Regions from separate parts of the Anaerobacillus sp. ABA4_114 genome, predicted to be linked through region 3. Evidence: riboswitches for the same ligand, from Rfam matches in the RefSeq annotation. Region 3 holds a riboswitch; each other region holds the start of a gene.
What was found. Region 3 has a riboswitch for thiamine pyrophosphate ahead of thiE (thiamine phosphate synthase). Riboswitches for the same ligand answer to the same signal wherever they lie in the genome.
Positions count from the first base shown of each region.

Region 1: linked by a shared signal. The riboswitch ahead of tenA (thiaminase II) and the one ahead of thiE (thiamine phosphate synthase) in region 3 are both predicted to bind thiamine pyrophosphate.
Region 2: linked by a shared signal. The riboswitch ahead of thiC (phosphomethylpyrimidine synthase) and the one ahead of thiE (thiamine phosphate synthase) in region 3 are both predicted to bind thiamine pyrophosphate.

Region 1 is NZ_JBSWUM010000001.1:2,547,500-2,557,920, reverse strand. Features, by position in the region: gene ACXAEY_RS13045 (SDR family oxidoreductase) at 1-359, opposite strand, end outside; gene ACXAEY_RS13040 (histidine kinase N-terminal domain-containing protein) at 502-1,629, shown strand; TPP riboswitch at 1,678-1,780, shown strand; gene tenA (thiaminase II) at 1,897-2,589, shown strand; gene ACXAEY_RS13030 (ECF transporter S component) at 2,586-3,164, shown strand; gene ACXAEY_RS13025 (ABC transporter ATP-binding protein) at 3,176-4,603, shown strand; gene ACXAEY_RS13020 (energy-coupling factor transporter transmembrane component T family protein) at 4,587-5,387, shown strand; gene ACXAEY_RS13015 (DUF3941 domain-containing protein) at 5,466-5,597, opposite strand; gene ACXAEY_RS13010 (DegV family protein) at 5,678-6,532, opposite strand; gene ACXAEY_RS13005 (YitT family protein) at 6,768-7,607, shown strand; gene ACXAEY_RS13000 (NifU N-terminal domain-containing protein) at 7,641-7,901, opposite strand; gene ACXAEY_RS12995 (GNAT family N-acetyltransferase) at 7,963-8,421, opposite strand; gene ACXAEY_RS12990 (Dph6-related ATP pyrophosphatase) at 8,567-9,226, shown strand; gene ACXAEY_RS12985 (GDSL-type esterase/lipase family protein) at 9,260-9,841, shown strand; gene ACXAEY_RS12980 (DUF3813 domain-containing protein) at 9,879-10,097, opposite strand; gene ACXAEY_RS12975 (hypothetical protein) at 10,098-10,244, opposite strand; gene ACXAEY_RS12970 (Cof-type HAD-IIB family hydrolase) at 10,347-10,421, opposite strand, start outside.
Region 2 is NZ_JBSWUM010000001.1:3,250,514-3,260,934, reverse strand. Features, by position in the region: gene ACXAEY_RS16840 (alpha/beta hydrolase-fold protein) at 1-692, shown strand, start outside; gene ACXAEY_RS16835 (DUF2975 domain-containing protein) at 867-1,337, shown strand; gene ACXAEY_RS16830 (helix-turn-helix domain-containing protein) at 1,339-1,563, shown strand; gene ACXAEY_RS16825 (DUF817 domain-containing protein) at 1,563-2,384, shown strand; gene ACXAEY_RS16820 (GyrI-like domain-containing protein) at 2,354-2,827, opposite strand; TPP riboswitch at 2,995-3,109, shown strand; partial or broken gene thiC (phosphomethylpyrimidine synthase) at 3,245-4,731, shown strand; gene ACXAEY_RS16810 (serine protease) at 4,749-4,916, shown strand; gene ACXAEY_RS16805 (hypothetical protein) at 4,974-5,147, shown strand; gene ACXAEY_RS16800 (ABC transporter ATP-binding protein) at 5,259-6,995, shown strand; gene ACXAEY_RS16795 (PadR family transcriptional regulator) at 7,121-7,447, shown strand; gene ACXAEY_RS16790 (DUF1129 family protein) at 7,447-8,202, shown strand; gene ACXAEY_RS16785 (Bax inhibitor-1/YccA family protein) at 8,234-8,959, opposite strand; gene ACXAEY_RS16780 (GNAT family N-acetyltransferase) at 8,997-9,455, opposite strand; gene ACXAEY_RS16775 (hypothetical protein) at 9,607-10,083, shown strand; gene ACXAEY_RS16770 (long-chain-fatty-acid--CoA ligase) at 10,222-10,421, shown strand, end outside.
Region 3 is NZ_JBSWUM010000001.1:1,519,576-1,529,996, forward strand. Features, by position in the region: gene ACXAEY_RS07555 (M42 family metallopeptidase) at 1-10, shown strand, start outside; gene ACXAEY_RS07560 (spore germination protein) at 117-1,580, shown strand; gene ACXAEY_RS07565 (YqgQ family protein) at 1,675-1,890, shown strand; gene nfsA (oxygen-insensitive NADPH nitroreductase) at 1,874-2,623, shown strand; partial or broken gene ACXAEY_RS07575 (ROK family glucokinase) at 2,652-3,618, shown strand; gene ACXAEY_RS07580 (LTA synthase family protein) at 3,907-5,790, shown strand; gene ACXAEY_RS07585 (M14 family metallopeptidase) at 5,902-7,089, shown strand; TPP riboswitch at 7,140-7,256, shown strand; gene thiE (thiamine phosphate synthase) at 7,330-7,980, shown strand; gene thiS (sulfur carrier protein ThiS) at 7,964-8,161, shown strand; gene ACXAEY_RS07600 (thiazole synthase) at 8,158-8,937, shown strand; gene thiO (glycine oxidase ThiO) at 8,953-10,053, shown strand; gene thiD (bifunctional hydroxymethylpyrimidine kinase/phosphomethylpyrimidine kinase) at 10,070-10,421, shown strand, end outside.

The DNA of each region.
Region 1 (10,421 bases), 1.0 Mb from region 3:
GCTTCGATCACTTGGTTGACCACGCTTTGACAAAATGCTTCATCACCGATATCACCCGAGAGCAGGAGGCATTCAGCGCCATGCTCCTCGATGAGTTTTTTCGTGTTTTGAGCATCTTCTTCTTCATCTAAGTAAACGATTGCGAGTTTAGCTCCTTCTTTCGCATAGGCGAGAGCGGCAGCTTCACCGATCCCACTGTCACCACCCGTAATGAGAGCAACTTTATTCGTAAGCTTGCCAGACCCTTTGTAATCCCAGTTTTCAATCAATGGCTTTGGATTCATTTCTTCTTGTGAGCCTGGTTGATGGTTTTGATGTTGAGCTGGTTGACCATCCGTTTGTTTAAAATCTGGTCGCATAATCAGATCATCTCCTCAAGAATAATTTTACCTATGGTAGTGATTACCATTCCTGTTAGTTTTCAAACATTGCTTCTATCATGTAGGAATCAGTATTTCATGATAAACTAGAACAAGCATAAGTAGTCAGTGAGGGAACGCCATGGAAAATGATAAACAGTTTGAACAACAACTCGCAGGATTTTTAAAAGATAGCCAGCCAAAAATTGTTCAAAAGTGGCTAAACATCGCAAAGCTCTCGAAAGAAGATCCTTACTATGAAGAAATCATAAACAACGGGAAACGAACGGTAGAATTGATTTCTCATTTTATTTTGACAGAAGATGAAAGTTGGATCGTCACGCTAACCAAGAAAATCGCAACGGAGCGTATTCAAGCGAATGTGAATATAGGTGAATTCGTAGCGAATATTAATTCAGGTCGTTCAGTGGTGATTTCTGTATTGAATGAATCGGAATTCAATCGCGATGATCTATCGAGAGCATTAGATAAGGTCAATGATTATTTTAATTCTTACCTTTACCATTCAGTGACCGAATATACGAAGCAAAAAGATAGTATCATTCAAGATAAGAATTTGTTTATTAAAGAGATGCACAGCGATCGACTTACGATTCTTGGACAGTTAGGGGCTAGCTTCGCTCATGAATTTCGTAACCCTCTCACATCGATAAAAGGGTTTCTCAAACTTTTAGAAGGACAGCAGCATGAGACGCTGAGGAACCACTATTTTGAAATTATCAATGAAGAAATGAACAATCTTGAAGAAAAAGTTCGTCAATTTTTATTCCTTTCAAAGATGCGTGGAATTGACGATACGCCGTCGAAGGTGAACATGACTAGTTTGCTCGAGTACTCTGTCGAAGTGTTATACCCGAGGTTCCTTGAATCTAATATTGAAGTGATCACAACGGTTTCTAAAGAATTGTTCGTTTGCGGCGTTGAGGAACAGCTTAAACAAGTTGTTCTAAATATCATGATAAACTCGATAGAAGAATTGAGTGAGAACGATCAAGAGTCACGAAAGATAGTGGTCGAGGGGTTTAAGGAGGGTGAGTGGGTTATCACTCAAATTACGAACAACGGCGAGCCGATCCCTTCTCATCTCGTTGAAAGTATATTTGAGCCTTTTATTAGTACGAAGGAGCTCGGAACAGGCCTTGGGCTCTCGGTTTGTAAACAAATTATTGAAAAACACAATGGAACCATCTCTGTACGTTCCAATGAAGATGAAACAACATTCGTAATTAAACTACCAGAAAATTGTTGACAGAGGAAGAAATGAATAGTAGCTTTAAGATTATAATATGAAATGCTTATAGTCCACTAGGGGAGTCATTCACATGACTGAGACAGGAATACCTGGACCCTTTGAACCTGATCTGGTTAGCGCCAGCGGAGGAAAGTGGAGACGGATGCATAACGCAACCGCTCCATTTTTGGAGCGGTTTTTGTTTTGCTTCAAAAATGTTGATGTTCGTGCATGTGAGCTCCTTTCCTCTTCATCAGGCGGATGATAAGCGGAAAGGAGTTTTTTATGTTGTTTACTGATCAAATTAGAAGAGAAGCAGAACCAATTTTTGAGGCCATTTACCAACATCCGTTCGTGAGAGGCATCGCTGAAGGCAAGTTGGGAAAAGAGCAGCTTATTCATTATGTGAAGCAGGATTTCGAGTACTTGAATACGTTTGCTCGTATTTATGGGATTGCACTATCGAAATGTGAAAAGAGAGAGGAGATGGAATTCTTCAATGAACAAATCTCATTTGTCTTAAACAGTGAAGTCCACCCTCATACGAACTTCTGTAACGTGGCAGGCGTGACGTACGATGAATTGCAAGGATTTCCGCTCGCCCCAACTGCCCATCATTATACGAGACACATGCTCGATGCAGCTCATTCTGGATCATTAGGTGATATTGCTGCTGCTCTACTTCCTTGTCCATGGACGTATCAAGAGATTGGACAGCGACTGATTGAAGACCTTTCTCCAAGGAAAGATCATCCATTTTACGATTGGATCACATTTTACGGTGAAAAAGAGATGGTGTCCGTAACAGATCAGCTGAGGGAAATTGTGGACGAAAGAGCTAAATCAGCTACGGAGGCTGAGCTTAAGAGGATGAGAGACCTTTATATTCAAAGCTGTCAACTTGAGTATGGTTTTTGGGAGATGGCATATACGATTGAACAGTGGCCTGTTCCAATCCTGGAGGAGGAGCGGATATGAAAAGGTTGAAACTTTCAGATATTCTGATCACCATCGTCATCGCACTTGTTTTTGGTATCATTTATAAACTCTGGGGCCCCGTTTATAACCTTGTGAAACCATTTGGCCTTCATGTTGGGGACATTGTATATGGCATGTGGTTTATAGCAGGAACAGTCGCAATGTTGATCTTACGAAAGCCAGGTGTAGCACTGCTTGCCGAAACAGCAGCGGCTTCAGGTGAATTTCTAGTCGGCTCAGAGTATGGTCTCTCTGTTCTTCTATATGGAATCGTTCAAGGTCTTGGAACTGAACTTGTCTTTGCGCTGTTTAGATATAAGCGCTACACGGCATTTGTAGCTGCTCTTAGTGGAATTGCAGCAGCTGCAGGTTCCTTGATCATGGATGTAGCTTACGGTTACATTTTAGATCTCGCACTGTGGAACTTGCTATTATTGATCTCAGCTCGAGTTCTTGGTGGTATACTGATCGCCGGAATCTTTGCTTACTTCCTTGTGGAAGCTCTTGAAAAAACAGGGGTGACAAGCCTTGTAAGACCTGCTAGTCATGAGGACTTCAAAGCATTGGATAAGTAAGGAGGCAGCTTATGAGAGTAGGAGTGACGAATCTTAGAGTGAAATATGCAGGAGCATCTGAGCTCCTTTTTAATGACCTTACACTTCATATCGAAAAAGGGGAAAAGGTGCTTTTACTAGGTCCTAGTGGCTGTGGAAAATCAACGTTGCTTCAAGTATTATCGGGACTCATCCCAGCGGCAGTACCAGTCCCAATGAAAGTGGAGGAGAAGATGATTCCTGAATCGACAGGGTATGTGTTTCAAGATCCTGACGCACAATTTTGTATGCCTTACGTTGATGAGGAAATGGCTTTTGTTTTAGAGAACCGTGCTATCCCTAGAAGCGAGATGAAGGGATTGATCAATACGTACCTCGATAAGGTTGGGTTACATTTTGATGATCCTCATGTTGAAATCGCTACGCTCTCTCAAGGAATGAAGCAAAGGCTTGCTATTGCATCCGTTTTATCTTTAGAACCAGATGTCCTTTATTTGGATGAGCCTACCGCTCTTCTAGATCCTGAAGGGACGAAGGACGTATGGGAGACGATAAAAAAGATCGAACAGCATCAAACGATGGTAATCGTAGAACATAAGGTTGATCATGTCATCGATTTTGTAGATCGCGTTGTTCTTTTCGACGATAGCGGAACGATACTTGCAGATAGTGACCCTGAAACGATTCTTTCTTTTTATAAACATAAGATGAAGGAATTCGGAATTTGGTACCCTGGTATTTGGAAAGAACACGAGCATGGCTTGAAAAGGGAGACGAAAAACGCCCTCTCTGTTATGACCATTAAGGATTTAAAAGGCTTCAAAGGGAAGAAGTGTCTTGTTGAACTTCCTGAAGCCGTGATCCATGAAGGTGAGTGGATCGTCGTCACTGGCGAGAATGGAGCCGGGAAAAGTTCCCTTCTCCTAAGTATCATGCAAGTGTTGAAAACAACAGGAGATGTACATGTTGACGGTAAAGCGTTGCAATCTATAAAAGAAGCTAGAGAAAAACTAGCGTTTGTATTTCAAAATCCAGAATTTCAATTTGTTACGAATTCGGTATACGATGAGTTAGCATACTCGATGTCTGAGGACGTACAGAATCGAGTCACGACCTGGCTTCAGAACTATGAGTTGTTAAACCATCAACATCAGCATCCTTATCAGCTCTCGACGGGACAAAAGCGCAAGCTGAGTGTTGGAACGGCATTGTTTGGAAATCAACGGGTCCTATTGTTAGACGAGCCAACCTTTGGACAGGATGCAAAGAATACCTTCAAACTACTGGAGTATTTCGAGGATTTACGGTCAAAAGGGATCACCATCATGATGGTTACTCATGACCAAAACATCGTAGAAACGTACGCGACGAGAGAGTGGATCATCTCGAAAGGGAGAAGGGTATCTGATCGTAACGTGAATCGAGGAGAGGAGGCTGTCGTTCATGCAGTTGACTCTTGATTACAATGAAACGTGGTTACATCGCATGAATCCTGCGTTTAAGCTCGTCTTTTTCCTTTTCTTGTTTTTAGGGCTGTTGTTTATTCATAATCCGAACATCATCACGTATGTAACGCTGCTCCCGCTCATTCTTGTGGCGTTCTTTACAGGACATAAAAGAAAGCTATTGTTGATTTTGATGATTCCGTTTCTTCTTTTGTTTGTATCTAGCTCATCAAGCATGATCTTTTTTGGACAGGGTACGACGACGTGGTGGAAGTGGGGACTCATTCATATTACGGAAGAGAGCTTTTACAGAGGTCTTCATATTGGATTCCGAGCACTTAACTTTGCATTGCTCGGTTTGATCTTTGCTCTTACGACAAGACCTGTCCTGCTATTTTACTCATTGACTCAGCAGCTGAAAGTCCCGCCTCGGTTTGCATATAGCTTTATGGCGGCAGTTCGAATCCTACCGATGATGGTGGAAGAGTTTCAACAGCTTAAGAATGCGCTGTTAGTTCGTGGAGTAAAGAAAGAGAAAGGGTGGAAAAGGATTACGCAATCCATCACGTTGTATGCTGTACCGCTTTTATCCCAAAGTATTCGGAGAGCACATCGAATAGCAGTGGCGATGGAATCGAAGCAGTTCCACAATGGAAAACGAACGTATTATTATGAGACCAGCTTATCAAAATTCGATGGACTGTTTGTTCTGTACATCGTCCTAGGAGTAGTGACCATGGTCTGGTTAGGGTTAGAAGTCCCCACATATGAAATTACAGATGTGAGAAATTCAGAATGAAAAACAAAACTGCCGAGCAATGGCAGTTTTGTTTTTTTGATCAAAAAAAGCAGGCTGATCGTTCAGCCTGCTTGATTTTTATAGATGATCACTGCTCTTTGAATACTGATGTTTCCCTTTTTCACGGTTTATTTCTTTTTGATCATTTTTCAGCATTCGCTTCGCATTATGATCCACTGGCTTTTTATTATTGTCTGTCGTATTAGGCACGATATTCCCTCCCTGGACCCATAGTTTAAATCACTACTTTTAGGGTACACAGTTGAAGGAGATACTATGTAGCATACAATTTACTTATTTAGGAAAAATAAGGCAAGTGTACCTGGGCCTGAGTGAGAACCGATCGTGGCACCAACTTCAGTGATGATGAAGTCTTGTCCGCCGTACTTTTCTTGAATCGCTTCTTTTAGTTTTTCAGCACTTTCAAGGTCATCACCATGTGAGATACCGATCACCTGAGATTGAAGGTTCACACCGCGTTCTTCCATGATTTCAACCATCCGCTTGTACACCTTGCTCTTTCCACGGACTTTTTCGATCGGAACGAGTTTTCCATCTTCCACATGGAGGATCGGCTTTATTTTTAACATGCCGCCAAAGAAAGCAGATGCTTTACTCACTCTGCCACCTCTTTGTAGGAAGTCGAGATCATCTACAGTAAAGATGTGTTCCATATGATCGATGTATGATTCGTTAAGGCTTTCGAGTATCTCTTCAACGTTCTTTCCTTGTGCTGAAAGTTCTGAAGCGTGGATCGCCATCAGCCCATATCCAAGAGATGCGCCTCTTGAGTCAACGACTTCCATTTTGACATCAGGGTATTCTTCTTGAACTTCATTTTTGATTACGGCTGCTGATTGGTACGTTCCAGATATACCTGATGAGAGGCCGATATAGATGAACGGTTGACCTTCATTCGCGAACTTTGTAAATGTTTCTTTGATGCGAGCCGGAGGGATTTGAGAGGTCTTCGCTAATTTTCCATCTCGTAACGCAGTGTATAGCTCTTTCGATTTGATTTCTTCGCGGTCGAAATACTCTTTCTCTTCTAAAATAACAATGAGAGGCATGATTTCGAGGTTGTGCTTTTGCACTAACTCCTCTGGAAGATCAGAGGCACTATCTGTAATGATTTGTACACTCATTAAGAACCGTCCTTTCATAATTATGATACAGGCTAGTTTCTTAAAGTTTATCCCTAGAATCGTTTAAAATCAATGATTATATCGTAAAGTAAGTGCTTGATCGGCTTTACTTGAATAACACTTAAATTTGATGTTGTCGAACTGTGCCGAAAGCCTTACAATAAATCTTGCTAATGAAATAAAATCAATCGTCCTTTTTCATCAAGAAGAGGCAGTTACAGAAAAGGGTGTTAACATGGAAGAAGTAAAGAAAATAATTATTATCTTATTAGGAGCAATTCTAGGAGCAGTATCACTAAATTTATTTCTTATCCCAGCAAACGTATATGCTAGTGGTTTTACCGGTCTTGCCCAGTTGATTTCGAGCGTGTTGAACGATTATACGCCGATCCATATCTCAACGGGTATCTTGCTATTCTTATTAAATATTCCTGTTGGCATTCTAGGTTGGAAGAAGGTAGGAAAAGCGTTTACGCTATACAGTTTGATCAGTGTTGGCCTTACAACATTGTTTCTTGAAATTATTCCTGTTCAAGCTCTATCAGAAGACATTCTTCTTAACGCAGTATTCGGAGGAGCGCTAGCCGCGATCGGAATCGGCTTTACGTTAAAGTGGGGTGCTTCGACCGGGGGAATGGATATCGTCGCTATGATTCTTTCTAGAATGAACGACCGTCCAATCGGTACTTACTTTTTTAGTTTGAATGCTTTGATCATTTTAACAGCAGGTATGCTGTATGGTTGGGAGAAAGCACTCTATACGCTCGTTACCTTGTATGTTTCTTCTCGTGTGATCGATGTCATCCATACTCGTCATGAAAAACTAACGGCGATGATCGTCACTTCTAAAGGGAATGAGTTGCAAAAAGCAATCCATGACAGGCTTGTACGAGGAATCACAAAGCTTCCTGCAAAAGGCGCTTATCGAGGCGAAGATAAAGAAATGCTTATGATGGTCGTTACACGTTATGAACTTTATGATCTCGAACATATCATTAATGATATCGACCCTCATGCGTTTACGAACATTGTCAATACTGCAGGTATTTTTGGTTTTTTCCGAAAAGACGACTAAATAAAATTCCCCGGGATGTCCCGGGGAATTTCTTTATGCGTTATTCGTAATGATTTCTTTTACTTCTGGAAGCAAGCTGTCCCATTCTGCCTCAGGCATTTTGTTGATCGTGATGAAATCTTGATAGCCAAATACATTGTCGACACCATCTAATTTCAGTAGTTCAGCAGCTACTGGATGATCAGGAGTATCATTCTTCTTAAAAGAATGACTGGATGAGCCTTCAAAAAGGTTCTTGTCAGCTGTGATTTTAATCGCATTTGGGTTTGGTGTATGATCTACTCGTAATTGCATAATAAGCCTCCTTTTCTTAACTTCTACTAGTGTACCAAAATTCTCTCTTAGCATAAATCAATTATGACGAGAAAGTGAAACCATATCGCTTAGAAATAATATCGTGAAACCCAAGTGAATTATAAAGATGTTTCGTAACAGCATTATTTATTCCGGTTTCAAGTTCAATGCCCGTGATTCCTTCGCGTTCAGCCCAGTAGATCACATGTAATAAAAGCCTTCGACCGATACCCTGATTTCTTGCTTCTGGATCCACGAATAATTCATTCAACCATAAGTAAGGACCGCCATTTGCGACACTCACTCCCATATTAAAAAACGCAACGCCAAGTATCTCGTTATCATCTTCTGCAACGACGATTCTAGAAGCCGTATCTTCGCTTATCGCAAGTTTTGCTCCTTTGATTAATTTCTCATAACTTCCTTCGCGATCGGCATGCGTGATCTGCTTCATGAGTAGTTTCGCTACTTTTTCGATCACATCATCCTCGACTTGGCTAGACAACTGGTAAACGTTCATTCCCGCTCCACCTCCGTGTAATTGTTTCGACTCTTTCATGGAAGAACCCTTGTTAAAGTAAATTAATATTATTTCTAATAATTTCTAAATAATTGAAACATTATGGCATTCTCATTCGTCTATATAGAGGAAAGGAGAATGACGAATGAATCTTCTTTTTTCTTGGAGTTCTGGAAAAGATAGCGCATTAGCTCTTTATGACATCATGACAAATGAAAAGATCCATCTTGATGGCCTGTGGACCACGATCACTGCTCCAAAAGAAATGATCTCGTTTCATGGGGTACCTGTGAATTTACTAAAGAAACAGGCCGAAGCGCTACAACTTCCACTAACGATTACAAATCTACCAGATAATTGTTCAAACAACCAGTATGAAATGATCATGAAGCAATCCTTCGAGCGGTTTATCCATAGGGGAATCGAAGGGATTGCATACGCTGATCTATATGTAGAAGAGATCCGAAACTATCGGGAACAGCTTTTAAAGAAAAGTGGCCTAATGGGGGTGTTCCCTTTATGGCGAAATTCAACCATAGATACGGCAGAACGTTTTATAGAGAGCGGATTTAAAGCGGTTATCACTACAGTAGATCATACGAAGATAGATCCCATTTGGATAGGGAGACCTTTCGATCACACCTTTCTTTCTAGTTTGTGTGATGAAGTTGATCCTTGCGGTGAAAATGGGGAATTTCATACGTTTGTATATGATGGACCGATCTTTGCAAATGCGGTATCGTTTTCGATTGAAGGCATGATCGACAACGATCCATACATAACTGCACGACTTCAAGGGGAGTAAGATTAAAAATCAATAAAGAAAGGGGCGGTATCATTGCCAGTACTCGTCTGTTTTGGGGACTGTTTAACAGCAAGGGAAGTTGATGAAAAAGGAAATGAACGGCTTACATCTCTCATAAGAAACGAATTAGAGGAATGGATCGTGATCAATGCTGGTTCTTCTTCAACGACTCGAGAAGGAGTTTCACGATTTCAAACAGATGTATTAAGCTATCAGCCTGATTTTGTCACGATCTTCTTTGGAACACAGGAAGCTTGCATAAATAAGGAAAGTAATCTCCTTGAATATGAGAAAAACATCGGGTATATGCTGAACAATTTGCCGAGAGAGCGCGTCATTCTGATATCGCCTTCACCGATTCAAGAAGAGGAGAACGCTTCTGTGACCAATCATAAGATCGAAGGATACGCAGATAAGATTAAGTCCCTTTCACAAAAGTTTAATACGAAACACATCGATCTATGGTCGATCATGAAAGAACACAAAGCGCAGGAATCCCTGTATGAGAAAGACGGTGTTCAGTTAAACAGAAAAGGATATAAGCTGTTAACGAGTGAACTGTATAAAGCACTAGGCGTTCGATCTTCTTTTAGGAGAGCGCTGAAATTATTTTAACGAAGAAAACCCGGCAGCAGCCGGGTTCTTTTTGCTTTTAAAAGGGTTTGTTGGAAGATTCTTGACTAAGTTCTTGAATGGTTTGTTGGTATGCAGTAAGCTGTTCTTTCTCTGCTGATGTCGATTGATGGAAAGCAGCAGATAAATTATTTTTGGCTACTTCGATTTGCTGCTGGAGACCTTGTTGACCGCTTGATGCAAGCTGCTCAGCGTTTTCAACTGCTTCTCTAGCAAGTTGAAAGTATCGGTTGCCCATTTACTCACCACCCGATAGACGTTCTTGTTCTACCTTTTTACGTTCCTGACTGCTCATGCTCGTCAGATCACGCTGGTCGTCATGTGCAACCGCTCGATCTGCTCCTGCTCTTGCCATTCTTTGCTTTTGTTTGCTGTTCTTACCCAAAAGAAATCCCTCCCTTTGTCACTAGGATGAGTCCTTTTTGTAGTAATTATGCAGTCATCACCTGCGTGATTTCTTGATATAGAGCATAAAAAAAGACAGCTTTTATAAAAGCTGTCCTGTACGGTGTGAAGATAAGTTGAGACGTTCTTCTAGATAGACCGCGATTCCGTCTTCTTC
Region 2 (10,421 bases), 1.7 Mb from region 3:
TAGCCGCTATGAATGTGACGCAGAAGGGGACCGTCTACAAGGAAGTGTTCAATAGCAGCGTCTTACATAATGAACGAAATCTCTGGATCTATGATCCTATTGAAGTTGACACGCCTAAGAACGTGTTGATTCTATTCGATGGTTTCCAGTATACAGATGCCATCCCGGCACCTGCTATGATCGATCATTTATATGATGATGGAAAAATTCCTGCAACGGTTATGATCGGGGTGGATAGCCCAGACCGCTTTACGGAGTTTGTTGGAAACGATGTGTTCACTCAATTTTTAACAGATGAACTTTTACCGTGGATTCACAATACGTTCAGAGTGAATCAAAACAAAATCGTTTTAGGAGGAGCTAGCTTAGGAGGATTAGCCGCATTTTATAGTGCAATTTCACGTCCTGACCTATTCCGTGGGGTTCTATCACAATCGGGTTCATTCAATCATAAGAAGTGGGTGGATTGGCCTGTTCATCACATGGGAAATGAGTCGAAGCAACATCCTGTACGGATCTACATGAATGCAGGCAAGTTGGAAGTGCCAGCGTTACAAGAAGCCAATAACCAAACGTATTCAGCGCTCAAACGAAATGGCTATGATGTAAAGTATGATGTGTTTAACGGTGGACATGACGTACTATGGTGGCGTGAAACGTTTCCTAGAGGGCTAGAATATGTCTTTAAGTGAGGAATGAAAAACTTATCCCAATGGGGGTAAGTTTTTTTTGTGTGAATTCCTCTGAAAATCTAGTATCAAGAGAATACATTAACAATAAAAACATATCTATATTTAATAATTATTTATTGAAAAACAATAAATTATGAGTTATATTCAACATATCAAGCAAGCGAGGTGTTTACATTGAAACTAGGTTCAACGAATTTTTTAAGAATCGTTGTAGTCGTCATTGGGGTTGCGGTACTTGCGCTGTGTATCTTTGCGTTACCAGCGATTGCGTCTGAAGCAGCTGAGGGTCAAACATTTCTTTATCCTATTTTAATTGGAATGTATGCTGCTGCCATTCCGTTCTATGTTGCGTTGTATCAAGCTCTAAAACTGTTAAGCTTCATCGATAAAGAAGAAGCGTTTTCTGATTCCTCTGTGAAGTCGCTACGAACGATCAAGTTTTCTGCAGCAACCATCAGTGTGTTGTATATGCTCGTTATGCCGTTCTTTTATATAGTTGGAGAGAGGGATGATGCTCCAGGCGTGATTGCGATCGGATTAGTCATCATCTTTGCTTCTCTTGTGATCGCAGTATTTGCGGCTGTTCTTCAGAAGTTATTGAAGAGTGCGATCGAAATCAAATCTGAAAATGATCTAACGGTTTGAGGTGAAGAACATGGCGATTATTATTAATATCGACGTGATGTTAGCAAAAAGAAAAATGAGTGTGACGGAACTTTCGGAAAGGGTGGGCATCACGATGGCGAACCTTTCGATCTTGAAGAATGGAAAAGCGAAGGCTGTTCGATTTTCAACGTTGGAAGCGATATGTGAGGCATTGGAATGCCAGCCTGGCGATATTTTGGAATATAAAAACGAGAGCGGTAAGTGATGGGGCCACTTAAGCAGCTCGTCAGGTTCGGGTGGGAGCAAGCGCTATCCTGCTTGTTTCCGGTCGTTATCTTTGCTTCCTTAGCTCTTACGAAATTCGTTCCGCTCCCCCTATTGCCGAGATATGACTGGCTACTCTTAATCTGTTTAGTAATGCAGTGGTGGATGATTCGTTCTGGTCTTGAGACGCGGGATGAATTGAAGGTGATCACGATGTTTCACCTCATCGGTCTCGCCCTAGAGCTCTTTAAAGTGCACATGGGCTCATGGTCATATCCGGCAGAGGGTTACTCAAAGGTTTTTGGGGTACCGTTGTACAGCGGATTTATGTATGCGAGCGTTGCGAGCTACCTTTGTCAGGCATGGAGAAGGTTAAACGTAAAGCTCGTCAATTGGCCATCTTTGTGGCTCGTCGTTCCACTTGCGGCTGCAATCTACCTAAACTTCTTCACTCATCATTATTGGATTGATGTTCGCTGGTGGTTATCAGCGCTCGTCATCATCGTCTTCTTTCAATCATGGGTCACGTATGAGGTTGGAGGAAAGCTATACCGTATGCCGATCGCGCTTTCATTTGTGCTTATCGGATTTTTCATATGGATCGCAGAGAACATCGCGACTTTCTTCAGCGCCTGGGAATACCCGAACCAGAGAGATGCCTGGAGTCTTGTTCACCTTGGAAAAGTAAGCTCGTGGCTTCTCTTAGTGATCGTCAGCTTTCTGATCGTAGCGACGTTAAAGCAGGTGAAAGGGAAAAGTTCTAGTTTGCCACGTACATCTTCTAGCTCTAGCTACTTCTCACTACGAGGAACGATGAAATAAAGCGATGTTTCTTCATCTTCATGGTTAAAGGATTCTGGATAATATTCGAAGCAATAAGAAAGGTCGATTTCCGACGGTCTTTCTTTTTGTATGAAATCATAGACTGATTTAATGTCACGGTCTTTATTACGAAAGCTGATTTCAAAGGATAAATACGTTCCTTTTGGAATGATGATTCTCTCAAAATCACTCGTTTCACCGAATGCTGTGACTTCACAAGCTGCTGTGTATGCATAACTTCCGTGCTCGATTTCTTTCATATAGCCGATCGCTTCTTCCTTTTCGACAAGGTGACTCACGTGACGGTTCATGAATTGCTCCGAGAACGTTGTCCAGAAAGACGGTAGATCCACTTCTTCTAAGGAGTTAAGGGAAAGGGAACCTGGATAGCTTAGGCCAACATAATAACGATCTTCGTTCCAGTGTAGTTTTTCGTAATTCATTGTTGTCGCCTCCATTTTTATAAACGTATCGTCCTCTCAATCATAGCATGAACATCGTAGGAAATTTGATAGAAGAGGTAATCGTTAGGCATAGGTAAATAGAATCGTTCTATAACGGTAGCTATTGTATTTTTAGAAGACTCCTATATACTAGAAGCAAATACAATAGAGTTAACTAGGGGAGCCCAATGAGCTGGGCTGAGAAGGAAACGCTTTAAAGTTTCTTGACTCTTTGGACCTGATCTGGATCATACCAGCGTAGGGAAGTTAGAACGATCATCACTGTAACGCAACGTCTGTTTACATATGAGCCGGGTCCGATGAAGTACAATGGACCCGGCTTTTTTATGTTTTGATAGGCTTCTGCACATGGTTGATTCATCTCGTCCTTTATTTCAAAAAAAGGGAGAGTTTATGATGTCAACATCTACACCAAGCAATGAGAGCATTTCCATTATGTCTAGTTTTTCAGGTAGTCGAAAAGTGTATATCTCAGGTTCGAGAGAGGATATCAAGGTGCCGATGCGTGAAATCGCTTTGAGTCCAACTTCTGGAACATTCGGGGATGAGGAGAACCCTCCGGTCCGTGTGTACGACCCAAGCGGTCCATATACAGATCAACATTATTCTGTAGATCTAGAAAAAGGGCTTCCAGCACTTCGTGAAACCTGGATTTCTGAACGTGGAGACGTAGAAGAGTATGAAAGGCGTAAAATGAAGCCTGAAGATAATGGATACAAAGATGAAAATGATTCCCGTATGAAACATTTCCCTCGGTTAAATCGAAAACCACTCAGAGCTAAGAAGGGAAGGAACGTTTCGCAGCTGCATTATGCAAGAAAAGGAGTCATCACTCCTGAAATGGAATTCATCGCACTTAGAGAAAAGATGGATCCAGAATTTGTTCGAGATGAAGTGGCAAAAGGTCGTGCGATCATTGGGAGGTTTACAAAGATACATTGATCGAGCAAGCAGAGCAGGGTGTCGATTACTTCACGATTCATGCCGGTGTTCGATTACGATATGTGCCGCTTACGGCTAAGCGGTTAACGGGTATCGTATCTAGGGGCGGCTCAATCATGGCACAGTGGTGCTTGTATCACCATCAAGAAAGCTTTTTATATACGCATTTTGAAGAAATATGTGAGATTTTAAACACCTATGACATTTCCTTATCACTCGGAGATGGCTTACGTCCTGGGTCCATTGCTGACGCCAATGATGACGCACAGTTTGCTGAATTAGAAACCCTTGGGGAACTAACGAAATTGGCGTGGAAATATGATGTTCAAGTCATGGTGGAAGGGCCTGGACATGTGCCTATGCATCTGATTAAAGAAAACATGGACAAACAAATTGAGCTATGTGATGAAGCGCCATTTTATACATTAGGACCGCTTACAACAGATATCGCTCCTGGGTATGATCACATTACGTCTGCAATTGGTGCAGCCATGATCGGTTGGTACGGTACGGCGATGCTTTGTTATGTTACGCCAAAAGAACATCTAGGATTGCCAAACAAGGAAGATGTGCGAGAAGGGGTAATCACGTATAAGATTGCGGCACATGCAGCTGATTTAGCGAAAGGACATCCAGGAGCTCAACTACGAGATGATGCCCTTTCGAAAGCCCGGTTTGAATTCAGGTGGAGAGATCAATTCAACTTGTCGTTAGATCCAGAACGTGCAGTAGAGTATCATGATGAAACCTTACCTGCTGAGGGAGCAAAAACAGCACACTTTTGTTCGATGTGTGGACCTAAATTCTGCAGTATGAGAATTTCTCAAGATATCCGTGATTTGGCGAAAGAAAATGACCATTTTACGAAAGAGGATATTGAAAAAGGGATGAAGGAGAAAGCGACAGAGTTTAAAGAATCAGGATCGTCAATTTACCGATAACGTTAGGGGGCGGCATTGTGAACGTTCATCAACTAGAAGAGGAAATGAAAGTTACGAAACAACACCTTGCATTACTGGAGAACCAATTAAAGGCGTTTCAAGAAAAGTGTGATCATCACTTTGAAGGAGATCAATACTTCGAAAAATGCTCGAAGTGTCATAAGGTAGAAGTTTTATATTATTAACGTGGCTCACCCAACAAGTGGAGCTCGTTTAGCGCTCCACTTGTTGCAATGTGACAAATGAAGAGACATGGTGCTAATTTAGAGTTGCAACCACCGTTATTTTATAACTGGGTTGGGTTTGAATTAAGATTGCGACAGATTCTAGAGAATGAAGCCAATCCTTATATGCAAGGAGTTTACCAAAGGGCCATCACATTATTTGAATTTTTCATAACTAGCTTATCGTCATAGAATAAAAGATTGACTACTACGTCTAAATCGATTAGCATAGTTAGTTGATAATGGTTTTCAATTAAACCACTTACATAGTATTCGAAAATTTGATAACAAAGGGATGGTTTCATGCTCAAACGTTTCTTTTCTTATTACCGTCCATACAAGTGGCTGTTTATCTTAGATTTCTCTTGTGCCGTGTTTGTCGGTATATTGGAGCTGGCCTTCCCACTCGCAGTCAATCAGGTAATCGATCGGTTGCTGCCTGAACAAAATTGGTCGCTCATCATGTTCGCTTGTCTAGGATTGCTTCTCGTGTACCTGTTGAATACAGGACTGCACTATGTCGTGACGTACTGGGGGCACATGCTTGGAATCAACATCGAAACAGATATGAGACAGAAGTTATTTACGCACATGCAGAAGCTATCTTTCTCTTATTATGATGGGAATAAAACAGGGCATAGTATTTCACGTCTGACGAAAGACTTAGAGGAAATTGGAGAAGTTGCCCACCATGGACCAGAGGATGTTTTTGTTGCCTTGATGACGCTAGTCGGTTCGTTCGTTCTTATGCTCACGATCAATTGGCAGCTTGCCGTCATCTCTTTCATCGTAATTCCGTTCCTCATCATTCTTGCTGTTTACTTTAATAAAAAGATGACGAGAACGTTTCGTAAAATGTTCCATCGCGTCGCAGAAATCAATACTAGAGTCGAAGATAGCATCGGTGGCATTCGTGTTGTGCAGGCGTTCGCCAATGAAAAGCATGAACAAGAAAAATTTCTAGAAGAAAACAATCGCTATAAAGGAACGAAACTGCAATCATACAAGATCATGGCACAAAACGTGACGGCAAACTACATGACGATGCGCCTCGTGACGTTAACGACACTACTGTTCGGCACGTATTTTGTTATTCAAAATCAGTTAACATACGGTGAGTTTGTGGCCTTTATCCTTCTTGCAAATATTCTCATTGGCCCAATTCAGAAGATCAATGCGGTTATTGAAAGCTATCCGAAGGGGATCGCAGGATTTAAGCGATATACAGAAATTATGGATACTGCTCCGGATATTGAAGATACACCGCAAGCTGTTCATAAAGAACTACAAGGTGACATTGAGTATCACGATGTGAGGTTTGGCTATGAATCGTGGAATCCGATTCTTAAAGGCGTGAGTTTACACATCTCTCCTGGGGAGACGGTGGCGTTCGTTGGTCCTTCAGGTGCCGGGAAGACAACGCTTTGCAGTCTTCTGCCTCGTTTTTACGAAGTTCATAGCGGAGACATCACAATCGATGGCACGAATATTCGTGATCTGAAACTCGAATCACTGCGCAGTCAAATCGGTATTGTTCAGCAGGACGTCTTTTTATTTTCAGGAACGATTCGTGAAAATATTGAATACGGAAAGCTTGGCGCATCGGATGAAGAAATTCTAGAAGCAGCGAAACGAGCGAGGCTTGAGGAGTTCATCGCTGATCAACCAGAGGGACTCGATACGGTTATTGGAGAGCGTGGTGTGAAGCTGTCTGGAGGACAAAAACAGCGGCTTGCGATCGCGAGAATCTTCCTGAAGAACCCTCCTATTCTTATTTTGGATGAAGCGACTTCCGCATTGGATACGGAAACAGAAGAAGCGATTCAAAAGTCGCTGGATGAATTGACGGTTGGCAGGACGACACTCGTCATCGCACACCGCTTAGCGACGATCAAGAATGCGGACCGGATTATGGTCGTTACGAAAGACGGCATTTCTGAAGAAGGTTCTCATGACGAACTTCTTCGTCAAGGTGGCCTCTATAAAAAGCTTCACCAAGCTCAGTTCGGTCGTCCTGAACTCTTAAAGGAAATTTATTGAAAAAGGTCTTTGATTTACTGGAAATGTTAGGTATACTGTAACTACATTGCAATGCAATGTAGTTATTTTTTATTTAACTATCTTGTAATACAACATAGTTGAAACAGGAAACGGAGAGATGGAAGATGTCTTCGAGTCAGATTTTAAAAGGGATACTAGAAGGCTGCTTGTTATCCATTATCGGAAAAGGCGAAACGTACGGGTATGAGATGATCGAAAAACTGAATGAGTATGGGTTCAACATGGTAAGAGAAGGAAGTATTTATCCTCTGTTGCTACGCATGAAAAAAGAAGGGCTCGTCGTAACGTCACAAAAGCAGTTACCCTCTGGTGGGCCGAAGCGAAAGTATTATTCGCTAACTCGTAAAGGGGAAGAAGAATTAGCGGCATTTAAGGAGAAGTGGGAGTCACTATCAAAAAGCGTTGATCGCTTGTTAGAGGAGGAAGGATAATGGGATTATCTGTTCAAAGTCAAGAGTTCCTAGCGAATCTACGACTCTATTTGATCTCGAGTGGAAAGAACGAAGACGAAATCGAAAGTATCATTAGTGAACTCAACGATCATTTGCTTCAAGCAGAAAAAGCAGGAAAAGATGTAAGTGACATCATAGGAAAATCGCCAAAGGATTATATGAAACAATTATCGAAAGAAATGCCGATCGATCGTAAGGATGTGTTGAAGTATAGTTTGATGGTCATGATTGGAGCCATTGCATTCATTGTGTTAGGAAACGTTGTTCGCGGCGGAATCGAAGCGTCTGTCCTCGAGCTCATCAGTTATCCACTCATCATTCTCTTTTATATTGGATTGATTTCAGTCACGTTCCGCCGTATTGCTACTAGTGGAAATAAGATGCTGGTGTGGACGCTTCTAGGCATCGTAGGAGTGGTTCCAACCGTTCTCATACTAGCTTTACTTTTCTTAAATGTTGCCGTTGAGACACCTACAGTCACATTTCATTCAACTTGGAACATCATTGCCGCAACTGTCGCCGTTCTCCTTATCATCGGCTTATCACTTTGGACGAGAACCTGGGTCATGATCATCATTGCTGCGATCGTATTTGTTCCTGACTTGATCATGAACGTTACCGAGCTCGAGGAAAGTACAAAAATCATTACATCCAGCATGCTGATCATGCTCGGGATGGCGATCTACCTATTCTTCATGTGGAAAAAAGACAAAAAGCAAAATGTTATAGGATAGAAGAAACGCCCTGCATTCCGCAGGGCGTTCGTTATCTTCGTATTTTTTGTAGAAGTCTTAGAATCTCGATATATAACCATACTAGTGTGACCATGAGTCCAAACGCGCCGTACCATTCGAGGTATTTAGGTGCGCGAGCGTCGACACCTCTTTCGATGAAGTCAAAGTCTAACACGAGGTTAAGCGCGGCGATGGCGACGATGAAAACGGAGATGCCGATGCCGATCACGCCGTTTGAATGCAAGTATGGCACGGTCATCGTTGTAAACATGTTCAGTACAAAATCGAGTAGATAGACGACAAAAATAGCGAGCGTCGCAGAGACGACCATCAGGCGAATGTTCTTCGTTACTTTTATAATTCTTGCCGCATAAAGGAACAACAGGACGCCCATAACTGAAAACGTTAGTGCTGCTGCTTGAATCACGATTCCAGGAAACTGGTTTTCGAGAATGGCAGATATGCCGCCTATCGCAAAACCTTCAAGCGCTGCATAGATCGGTGCTGTGATTGGTGCTGCTTTCTTTACGAACACCGTGAATAGAGCGACCACGAGCGCTCCGATTCCTCCGATCATCATCATGAAAATGACGTCTTCCCCTTGCGTAAAGCGATACCATGTGTAGACCGCCGTTCCAAGTAAAAAGAGAAAGAGTACAAACGTCTTTCCAACCGTACCACCGAGTGTCATCGTTTCGCCTTGTTCACCCGTATTGAGAAATATATCGTTCTTTAATACTGGATTTCCGCTTCTCATTTTAGTCTTCCTTTCTATTAAGAAGGTTTCTCTTGTTCTACGAATGCGAGGTTCCAAACGTTTCAGAGAGTGCTTTTTTCATGAGAATGTGTGGGATCCCATCTTCCATGAATACGTCAGAGACCGTTTTATACCCTAACTTATGGTAAAAGGTTTCGGCTTGAACTTGACCGTGAAGCTTTACCTTCGTAACCCCTTGCTTTGCAGCTAGCTCTTCAAGTTTGTGGACGATCATATTGCCGATGCCTTGCTTTCGATAAGATGGAAGGATGCATATGCGTTCGAGTTTTCCATACCCGTCATGAACGCGCCATCTGCCAGTGCCAACCGCATGTTCGCCGTCCAGAATAAGAATATGCTCGGCATCCGCTTTTAGACTGTCAAATTCATCGTATTCTTCTTCTTCAGGCGTTCCTTGCTCATCGATAAAAACGTTCTTTCTAATTTCAAATGCTGTATCTAACTGCTTCTGTGTTTCGATAAGAATGGCTTCCATTCTATTGACCCCTCTCCAAACGTTCTAGTAAAAGTATAATGAAAATCAGTTCAAGAAGAAAATAAAATGGATGTGTATGGAAGGTTTTGGATGCCGTGTAGTAGAAGATGAGAGCAGTAGTAATGGAAGTGTATGTAGAGAGGGGTTAAGTATGAGAAATTGGATGATAATCATAGGAACGCTCTTCTTTGTGTTGGCAGGCTGTACATCGAATAAAGAAGCTGTGACGCTCCCTGATAATATTCCAGAACATGTGTCAGAAAAAGATTTTGAAGAAATTGATTGGGAGAGAAAAGCGGAGCCGTTTGCTGATGGAAACATGATTGGAAATGAAAATAAGACTGGCGTCATCGGTATGGATCAACCTAGTTTAGAGGGTCAGAAATGGATGTGGCATCTATGGGGGGTGGAGGATACAGAATTAACGGTAGTCGGTTATCACCGTGAGAGTGGTACGGTTCACCAGATTCTTGCTGGTGCGTGGACGATTCCTTTAGGGGGAGAAAACAATGGAGCGGATTCACACGCCCCTTCTTCTGTAATCGTTCCGAAAAAGGGTGAGTGGGCCATGCTGGTATATACGGGTGATTCCTTGTTCGATACGCTAATTTATGAGATTGAAAAATAGGTGAAGGCGAGCGGCTCTTTAGAGAGCCGCTTTTGTTGTTATAGTTTCTGTTTTACTCTTTTTGGGTTGATGTAGTACAGTTGAATATTTAGAATAGTATGTAAACGCTTTAAATTCTCAAAAGGGAGAGTGGATGTGTTGAACGTACCATTAGTGCTAACTGATTTTCTTGATCGAGCTGTCGACCTGTATGGAGAAAAGCCCGCGATTATCGATGATGAGCGTGTGTTAACATACAACGAGCTGAATAGCCGTGTAAACCAGCTTTCACGTGGACTAAAAGCACTTGGAATCGAAAAAGGTGATAAAGTCGCTTACCTTGCACCGAATACGACTGA
Region 3 (10,421 bases):
GATCGATTAAGAAAATCAGCCCTTTCGGCTGATTTTTTTTGTGCCCAATTATTCTTCATGTATGCACAATATGGTATTGGTTAATGATGGATATATGGATATGAGGAGGGGGACGTATGTCTGAGGATAAAATTAAAAACCCAGTAACGAAGTCATTTGCAGATAACGTGAACTATTTACATAAAGAGCTCGGTGTCGGAAAAAGCTTTGATGTTATTCAGCTTGACTTACAATACGCAGGTAGAAGCATGGCGATGTTTTTAATAGATGGCTTTGTGAAGGATGATATTCTACATTACTTGATGAAATTACTTTCGCAGTTAGATCCAGATCAGCTTGAGCCAGATCCACTAGAAAAGTTGATGCAGGTTCACTTACCCTACGTAGAAATTGATAAACAGAATGATCTTGATGCGGTAATCGATCAGGTGTTATCAGGCCCTACTGCTCTAGTAGTAGATGGGATTGATGAAATCATTATGATCGATGCTAGAACTTACCCAATAAGGGGTCCTCAGGAACCAGACTTAGAAAGAGTAACAAGAGGCGCAAGAGATGGGTTTGTCGAAACAATCGTATTCAATACTTCGCTAACAAGAAGAAGAGTGAGAGACAAAACGCTCAGGATGGAGTATATGCAGGTTGGAAGGCGTTCTAAAACGGATGTCTGTATCAGTTATATAGAAGATATCGCGGATCCTTCAATTGTGAAACGAATTAAAGATTCTTTAGAAAAAATTGATACAGATGGCATTCCGATGGCTGAGAAGACCATTGAGGAGTTTATCTGTGGTCGTCCTTTGAATCCGTACCCTCTCGTAAGGTATACAGAACGCCCAGACACTGCAGCTGTACATCTTTATGAAGGACATGTTTTGATCTTCGTAGATGGTTCTCCTAGTGTATTGATCACACCAACTACGTTTTGGCATCACCTTCAACACTCGGAGGAATACAGACAAAAGCCGTTAGTGGGTGCATACCTAAGACTGATTCGCTTTTTTGCTGTTTGGCTAGGTATTTTTATCTTGCCGTTATGGTATTTGTTTGCATCGAACCCTGAATTACTCGGTGAAAACTTGCAGTTTATTGGAACTGAAGATACAGGAACCATACCGATCTTCCTACAATTCTTAATGATTGAGATCGGACTCGATATTTTAAGGATGGCTACGATACACACCCCTTCTTCACTTGCTACAGCCCTTGGTCTTGTAGCTGCCATCCTTATCGGACAGGTTGCGGTTGAAGTTGGTTTATTTATCAATGAAGTCATTCTATACTTAGCATTAGCTGCGATGGGTACATTCGCTACACCTTCTTATGAATTGAGTCTTGCGAACCGTATCGTCCGAATTGGACTGTTGATTTTGACTGCCGCTTTTGGAGTAGTTGGATTTTCGATTGGAATCACGCTATGGATTCTGCTGCTCATCCGTACAAAATCATTCCATATTCCCTATCTATGGCCGTTCATTCCGTTTTCTTACCGTGCATTTCGAGATGTTATCCTACGTTCTCCAATGCCGATTAAGAACAGAAGACCAACCGTACTGCATCCGAAAGACCCAGATCGGTGATAATTAGGCATTCTCTTAAGAGAGAATGCCTTTTATTTGTGCGGAATCATTTTACTTGAGGGTGTGGATTGCTATAATAAAACTGGTGAGTAAAATGAAAAAAACAGTCTTTGAAGTACAACAGCTCCTAAAAAGGTTCGGAATGTTCGTCTATACTGGGAACAGACTAGGAGATCTTGAACTGATGGAGGAAGAATTACACGAGTTATATGACATGAAAATGATTGATCAAGATTTGTATCTCGAAGCAAGAATGATACTTAAAGCTGAAATGACTAAAGAGAGGGACAAATATGAATCAAACAATTGAAACACTACTAGAACACCGTTCTATCAGAGCATTTGAAAACAAACCTTTAACAGAAGAACAGATCTACACCATTGTACGATCGGCTCAAGCTGCCTCGACTTCTAGCTATATTCAAGCGTATTCAATCATTGGGGTCAAAGATGAGATGAAGAAGAAAAAGCTAGCAGAATTAGCGGGTAATCAGAGTTATGTTGAAAAGAATGGTCATTTCTTTGTCTTCTGTGCTGACTACAATCGCCACCATGAAGCAGCGAATCTTCATAACATAGATGTAACAGAAACAACTGAATCAACCGAGAAATTTATGGTTGGCTTGATCGATGCGTCATTGGCTGCTCAAAATGCCACGATCGCTGCTGAATCTATGGGTCTAGGCATATGCTATATCGGCGGACTTCGAAATTCACTAAGTGAAGTAAGTGAGCTTCTAAACCTTCCTTCCAAAGTGATTCCTTTATTTGGTCTTTGCGTAGGTTATCCAGAACAAACACCAGATAAAAAGCCGCGATTGCCCATGCGAAATGTTTATCACGTTGACGAATACGAACCTAACAAACAAGCGTTCATAAATGGATTGAAGGAATATGATGAAACAATTTCTTCTTATTATGAAGAGAGAACACAGGGGCAGCGTAAGGCTGGGTGGACTTCTCTCATGGCAAATAAGTTAGCAAATCCCGTTCGAACTTATATGAAAGAGTTTCTACAGAAAAAAGGTTTTCCGTTAAAATAAGACAGAGAGAAAAAGGTGGATGATGATGGTGGAAAAGAAATGGTTTATCGGAGTGGACCTTGGAGGCACAACAATAAAATTAGCATTTATTAATTATTATGGGGAAATACAGCATAAATGGGAGATTCCTACTGATAAAAGTGAAGAAGGGCGTCATATAACGACACATATCGCTAGAGCTTTGGATGATAAGATGGAAGAATTGGGCTTACCGAATAGTCATTTTATCGGAATCGGTATGGGAGCCCCTGGCTTTATTGAAATGGAAACTGGATTTATTTATCATGCGGTGAACATCGGCTGGAGAGATTTTCCTTTGAAAGACAAGCTTGAGATGGAAACGGGGCTACCAGTAATCATTGATAATGATGCCAACATAGCTGCTCTTGGTGAAATGTGGCGAGGAGCAGGAGATGGAGCAAGAGATCTCTTATGTGTAACCCTTGGGACTGGGGTAGGTGGAGGAATTATCTCTGGTGGAGAAATTATTCATGGAACGAATGGTATGGCTGGAGAGATTGGTCATATTACATCGATCGTTGATGGTGGCGTTCAGTGTAACTGTGGAAAGAAAGGGTGTCTAGAAACGATTGCATCTGCTACCGGTGTTGTCAGAACAGCGCTCGAAACGATGGATGAACATCCAGAAGGATCCTTACATAAAATAAGCGGAGAAATTACGGCACGTGACGTTTTTGACGCGTATCGAGCAGGTGATGCTCATGCAACAGAAGTCGTAACCTTCACTACATCTCATCTAGGACTTGGCGATCGCTAACCTTGCGAATGCTTTAAATCCGTCGAAGATCGTGATAGGCGGAGGCGTGTCTAAAGCTGGAGATACATTGCTTTTACCATTAAAAGAAGAATTCGATAAATTTGCACTTCCACGTGTAAAAGAAGGTGCTGATTTTGCAATTGCAACGTTAGGAAATGATGCTGGCGTCATTGGTGGCGCTTGGTTAGTCAAGACGAAGCTTATGCAAAAGTCCTGATAAAACATGTTTAATCCTTAACATTACCGGGAATTAATGAGGTCTGAACAATAAGACCTCTTTTTTTTATGTAAAATAACCCAAATTGAAACTTTTTATTCGGATGAATCGTTATTATTAGTAGGGAAAAGACAAGTTTTTAAATGAAAACGCAGATTTTGGAGGAAAATAAGGAGAAAAGGTAGTTGAATTATTTCCAAAAACGTACTATCATATCGTTTATGTATGGTTGATAACGAAACAGATGGTAGCTCTTTCCTTATAGCCAACTAAGGAGGTACTAAGTAAATGATGAAAAAGCTACAAAACAAATATTCATTTTTCTTTATTGTAGCAATTATGCTTTGGATTAAAACGTATTTTGTATATGAATTTGCTTTTAACATTGAAACAGAGAATAAAATGGAAGGGATTATCCTCTTTCTGAATCCATTAAGCTCTATTCTATTGTTCCTAGGTTTTGCTTTATTCGCATCTCCTAAGTATAGAAACAGAGTTCTACTAATAATCGATTTCATTGGTTCTTTCATATTATTCGCTAACGTCGTTTATTATCGTGAGTTTACAGACTTCATCACGATCCCATTGTTATTCCAAACAAATAACATGGGTGAACTTGGAAACAGTATTACGGAGCTCGTAAGTGGATATGACTTCTTCCTCTTCCTTGATATCATTGTGTTAGCTGTTTACCTCATGGTACGTAAGACAAAAACATTTGAAGTGAAGAAGAAAGAAATCGCTATTGTTTTCGCAAGTGCAATTGCGCTTTTCGCAGTCAACGTAGGTCTTGCAGAGACAGAACGTCCACAACTGTTAACACGTACATTTGACCGTGAAATGCTTATTAAATATATCGGAACATTTAACTACCATGTTTACGATGCTGTTCTCCAGTCTAAAGCAAAAGCGCAGCGTGCTTTTGCAGATGGCAGTGAGATTGTGGATATTGAAAACTATGTCAAAGCCAATCACGTCGAACCAAACCCAGAAATGTTTGGAAAAGCAGAAGGTAAAAACGTTATCCTCGTTTCACTCGAATCTACACAAACCTTCGTTGTTAACGAAGAAGTAGATGGTAAGGAAATCACACCTTTCCTTAATGATCTAATTGAAGATAGCTATTATTTCCCTAACTTTTATCACCAAACAGCACAGGGGAAAACATCTGATTCAGAATTTATTGTTGAAAACTCCTTGTACGGACTTCCAAGTGGAGCGGTTTTCTTTACACATTCTGGAAATGAATACAATGCTAGCCCTGAGGTTTTAAGTGAAGAAGGTTACTACAGTTCAGTGTTCCACGCAAACAACAAGAGTTTCTGGAACCGTGATGTTATGTATGATGCTCTTAAATATGACAAGTTCTATGACATCAATGATTTTTCTGTAACTCCTGAAAACTCGATCGGGTGGGGACTGAAAGATGAGTACTTCTTTGATCAGTCGATTAAATATTTGAAGACAATGCCTGAACCTTACTATGCAAAGTACATCACGCTCACAAACCATTTTCCTTTTACACTTGAAAAAGAAGATGAGTACATTCCAGAGTGGACTTCTGATGATGGAACAGTGAATCGTTTCTTCACGACTGTAAGATATCAGGATGAAGCACTTAAGAAGTTTTTCGAACGCATGAAAGAAGAAGGGCTATATGAAGACTCAATCTTCGTATTGTATGGAGACCACTATGGAATTTCTCAGAACCACAACAAGGCAATGGGAGAATTCCTTGGTAAAGAAATCACGCCATTTGAGACCACTCAATTACAACGAGTACCATTAGTCGTTCATATTCCTGGTCAAGAAGGGGAAGTGATGGAACAGGTAAGCGGTCAAATTGACCTGAAACCAACAATTATGCACCTTCTCGGAATCGAAACCAAAGATATGATTAAGTTCGGTAACGATTTATTCGCAGAAAAGCAAGATAACTTTACAATTCTTCGTGACGGAAGCTTTATCACCGAAGACCACCTTTATACCAATAACGTTTGTTATGACAAAGAAACTGGAGAGGAAACGGATAAAGCTGCCTGTGAACCATACATGGAGAAAGCTAAAACGGATCTTGCCTATTCCGATAAAATCGTCTACGGCGATCTGCTTCGTTTCTTTGGTGAAAACAACGAACAACCCGCTGATGAAAGCGAAAAAACAGAACAGTAAGTAAAGAACCATGCCCACAGGGCATGGTTCTTTTGTTTTGGTTTATTAGCATACTACGATGAGCTCTCTACATAGCATAGTATGAAGGCTTCTAGGGTGGAGGGATTGGATATGAGAGTAAGAGTGAAGAGTGGAGATACAATGTGGAAGTATAGCAGAGTATTTCAAATACCAATGCAGCTTATCATCGATAGCAATGAAAGCGTTGATCCAAATCGGCTAGTCATAGGAGATATGATCAATATACCTGGCTACGTAACGAAAAGCTATACGATACGAAAGGGAGATACGCTCTGGAGTATAGCTTTGTGGTATGACGCGCCTCTGGATGGAATCTTACTCATTAATGATGCCAATCCTTTCGCGTTACAAGTTGGAGAGAAAGTAAACGTCCCCATTCGAATGATTTGGCCTCTTGTGAATCCAGAGCAAAATTATACTTATGAAACGATGGTAAAAGATATACAAAAGCTGTTAGCTGTTTATCCGTTTATAAAACGGTCTGTTATCGGTGAGTCTGTTATGGGGAAGCCTATTCCGGAATTACGAGTAGGCGTGGGTTCCAAGAAAGTCCATATGAATGGGGCCTTTCATGCAAATGAATGGCTGACAACAGCCCTATTGATGAAGTTATTAAACGATTACTTAATGGCACTTACGAACACTCAGGTGCTAAGTGGTGTTTACTTGCCACCTCTTTACGATTCTACGTCCCTTTCAATTGTTCCGATGGTAAACCCTGATGGAGTAAACTTGGTCATTGATGGCTTGCCAGAAGAAGAGCCATATCGCACGTTAGCGAACGATCTAAATAATGGGAGTGGAGACTTTAATCGCTGGAAAGCGAACATACGAGGTGTAGATTTAAATAATCAGTATCCTGCTAAATGGGAAATAGAGGCAGAACGGAAGCCGAAGAAACCATCACCGAGAAATTTTCCTGGTTATGAACCTTTAAGTGAGCCTGAAGCAATTGCAATTGCAGAACTCTCACAACGTAGGAATTTTGACCGAGCACTTGCATTCCATTCTCAAGGAGAGGTCATCTTTTGGGGATATGAAGGTCTTGAGCCGCCTGAATCTGAAGTTTTAGTAACTGAATATTCAAGGTTGAGTGGCTATCGCCCGATTCGCTATGTTGATAGTTTTGCAGGCTATAAAGATTGGTTTATTCAAGATTTTAGAAGACCAGGCTTTACAGTAGAGATAGGAAAGGGAGAAAACCCGCTTCCTATAAGTCAATTTGGTAAGATTTATAACGATACGATAGGGATATTTCTATCCTCTCTCTATATGTAATTTACTTGTCATCATTATGATTGTTTGCCATAATGAAAGAGAACTGAATAGTTGTTGACTAGGGGTGCCTACGTATTCGGGTAGGCTGAGAATAGGAAACCAATACTTTCTATACCCTTGAACCTGATCTGGTTTATACCAGCGTAGGGAAGTCGGTAGAGGTATTTAATATGATAACTGCCCTCATTCCATACGCGGAATGAGGGCTTTTTATATTTTTCTGAGAAAGGAAGGATAAAAATGAAAGATTTTAACCTATATGTTATCACCGGTGAAGAATTTCATCCTGATAGAAGTTTATATGATGTGATGGAGGAGGCAATGTTAGGCGGAGCTGAGATTATCCAACTTCGTGATAAGCACAGTAGCAAGAAGGTGATTTTGGAAAAAGCCAGGATACTCCGTGAATTGACAAGTAAGCACAATGTAACGTTTATCGTTAATGATCATATTGATGTTGCACTGGCTGTAGATGCAGATGGTGTTCATCTAGGACAGGATGATCTACCGATAAGCGTAGCGAGACAAATTATAGGTACGGATAAAATCATAGGAATCTCTACCCACAAGATAGAGGAAGCGCGCCTTGCAGAAAAAGAGGGTGCGGATTATATAGGAGCTGGACCTGTTTATAAAACGAATAGTAAAAGCGATGTGGTCGATCCAGTGACTACAGCTTACATTAAAGCCGTTGCATCAGAAATTACCATACCGTTTGTTGCAATAGGTGGAATCAAGCTCCATAACGTGGAGGAAGTTTTGAGTGCTGGTGCGTCCCGAATATGTGTAATTAGTGAGGTTGTAGGTAGCTCTAACGTTCAAGGTACTAGTGAAGCATTCATTGATAAGATTATTCGTTCAAAGGAGGTTAATCATGAGACTGCATATTAATGGCGAAACGTATGACCTTGAAGTAGCGACTATGGCGGATGTGGTTCATCACTTCCAGTTACAAAAAGGTTTGGTAGCGACTGAATTAGATGGAACGATTATAGACCGTGACCGTTGGGACGATACGGAGCTAAGAGATGGCATGAAAATTGAACTTGTTCAATTTGTGGGAGGTGGATGAATATGAACGATGTACTAACAATCGGTGGAAAACAATTCGACTCTAGATTGTTCCTAGGAACAGGGAGGTATCCAAATCCCTTTGTACAAAATCAGGCAATAGAAGCTTCAGAGGCTGAAGTATTAACCTTTGCAATCAGGAGAGTCAATTTGAACTCTCCTGACGAGGACGCGATTCTTCAGCACTTGGGTGACAAAACGTTTCAATACTTGCCCAATACATCTGGTGCTACATCTGCTGAGGAAGCGGTAAGAATTGCTAAATTAGCTAGATCTTCAGGGTTGAGCAACTGGATAAAGATTGAAGTGAGCAGAAATGATAAGACGCTATTGCCAGATCCAATCGAAACAGTAAAAGCGACAGAGATCTTAGCGAACGATGGATTTGTAGTCTTACCATATACATCGGATGACCCAGCATTGTGCTACAGGTTACAGGAAGCTGGAGCAGCTGCAGTCATGCCCGGCGGGTCTCCCATCGGAACTGGGCTAGGAATATTGAATCCATATAATATCGAACTCATTACAGAGGAGTTGACGGTTCCTGTCATCGTTGATGCGGGACTAGGTAGCGCAGCAGATGTAACAAAGGCGATGGAGCTTGGTGCCGACGGTGTGCTGTTAAACACGGCAATAGCAAAAGCAAGAAATCCGGTCAAGATGGCTGAAGCAGTAAAACACGCGATTAAGGCAGGAAGACTTTCTTATTTATCAGGTCGAATACCTAAGAAAAAGTATGCCACTGCGAGTAGTACGGTCGACTATATTTCGAAGTAGAAGGGTGTTGTAAGCATGGCTAGCGTTTCAATAGTTGGTGGAGGTGTCATCGGCCTGTCGATCGCTTATGAGTGCAGGAAACGAGGATTTGAAGTTACCGTAATTGAATCGGGAGTATGTGGTGGACAAGCATCTGGTGCTGCTGCTGGGATGCTTGCTCCTTATTCCGAGATAACTGAAGACCCTGATGATTTTTTTAAATTATGCCAAAGAAGCCTTAATCTATACCCTGATTGGGTCGAGCATATCATGCAATCATCGAATGAATCATTTGAATTTAGCAATTGTGGAAGCCTTTATGCTATTTTTCATGAAGCCGATCTCCTTTCGCTAGAAGCAAAGAAACGGTGGCAAAGTGAATATGGAATACAATCCTACTTGTTATCAGGAGATGAAGCTAGAGAAAAGGAGCCTTTACTCTCTGACGAAGTATACGCTGCACTTTGGTGCCCTGCTGAAAGTCATATCTATGCACCGGGATATGTAAAAGCATTGATTCAAGCATGCAGAAATGCTGGTGTTAGCATCATAGAACATGCTGGCGAGGCAGAGTTAGTAGATGGTGAGCCTCACCTCGTTAGCACAGATAAAGGTTTGATAAAAGGTGACTTTATTGTGCTTGCAACCGGAGCATGGTCACAGAACTGGGAAAAAGGACTAAATTGCTCATTACCTGTTTTTCCGATCAGAGGACAGATTTGTGCATATGATGGCCCATCATTAAGTCATATCGTGTTTACCAGTCAAGGTTATTTTGTTGGAAAAGAGAACGGAACGCTAATTGCAGGTGCTTCTGAAGATATTGCCGGTTTTGACACTAGTGTTACGGAGCATGGGATAAACCGTTTAGAATCTTGGAGTAAAAAAGTGTTACCTGATCTAAGGGAAGAACGACCGTTTCATAAATGGGCAGGGTTAAGGCCAGCCTCACAGGACGGTTTTCCGATCATAGGAAAGGTTATTGAAAAACCATCAATCCTCATAGCATCAGGACATTACCGTAATGGAATATTACTCAGTCCAGTAACGGCTGAAATCATCGCAAATGAAATCGAAGAAATGCCTCAAGAAATTCCAATCGAGAGCTTTAGACCGGAACGGTTTCAGTTCGTTTAGAAAGGAATGAAAGGAAATGTATAAAGTACTTACGATTGCAGGGTCTGATAGCGGAGGGGGAGCTGGGATTCAGGCTGATCTAAAGACGTTTCAAGAGAGAGATGTCTACGGGATGAGCGTTATAACTGCACTAACTGCCCAAAACTCTCTAGGTGTTCATGGCATCTATCCACAATCTTTAGAAGCGATATCGAAACAAATCGACGCAGTATTATCGGACATCGGAGCGGATGCGATCAAAACAGGGATGCTCTTTTCTGCAGAAATCATCCAAACCATTGCTTTGAAATTGAAAGAGTACAACATAACGAACCTCGTGATCGACCCTGTCATGATTGCAAAAGGAGGTTCGACGCTTTTAGAAAAAG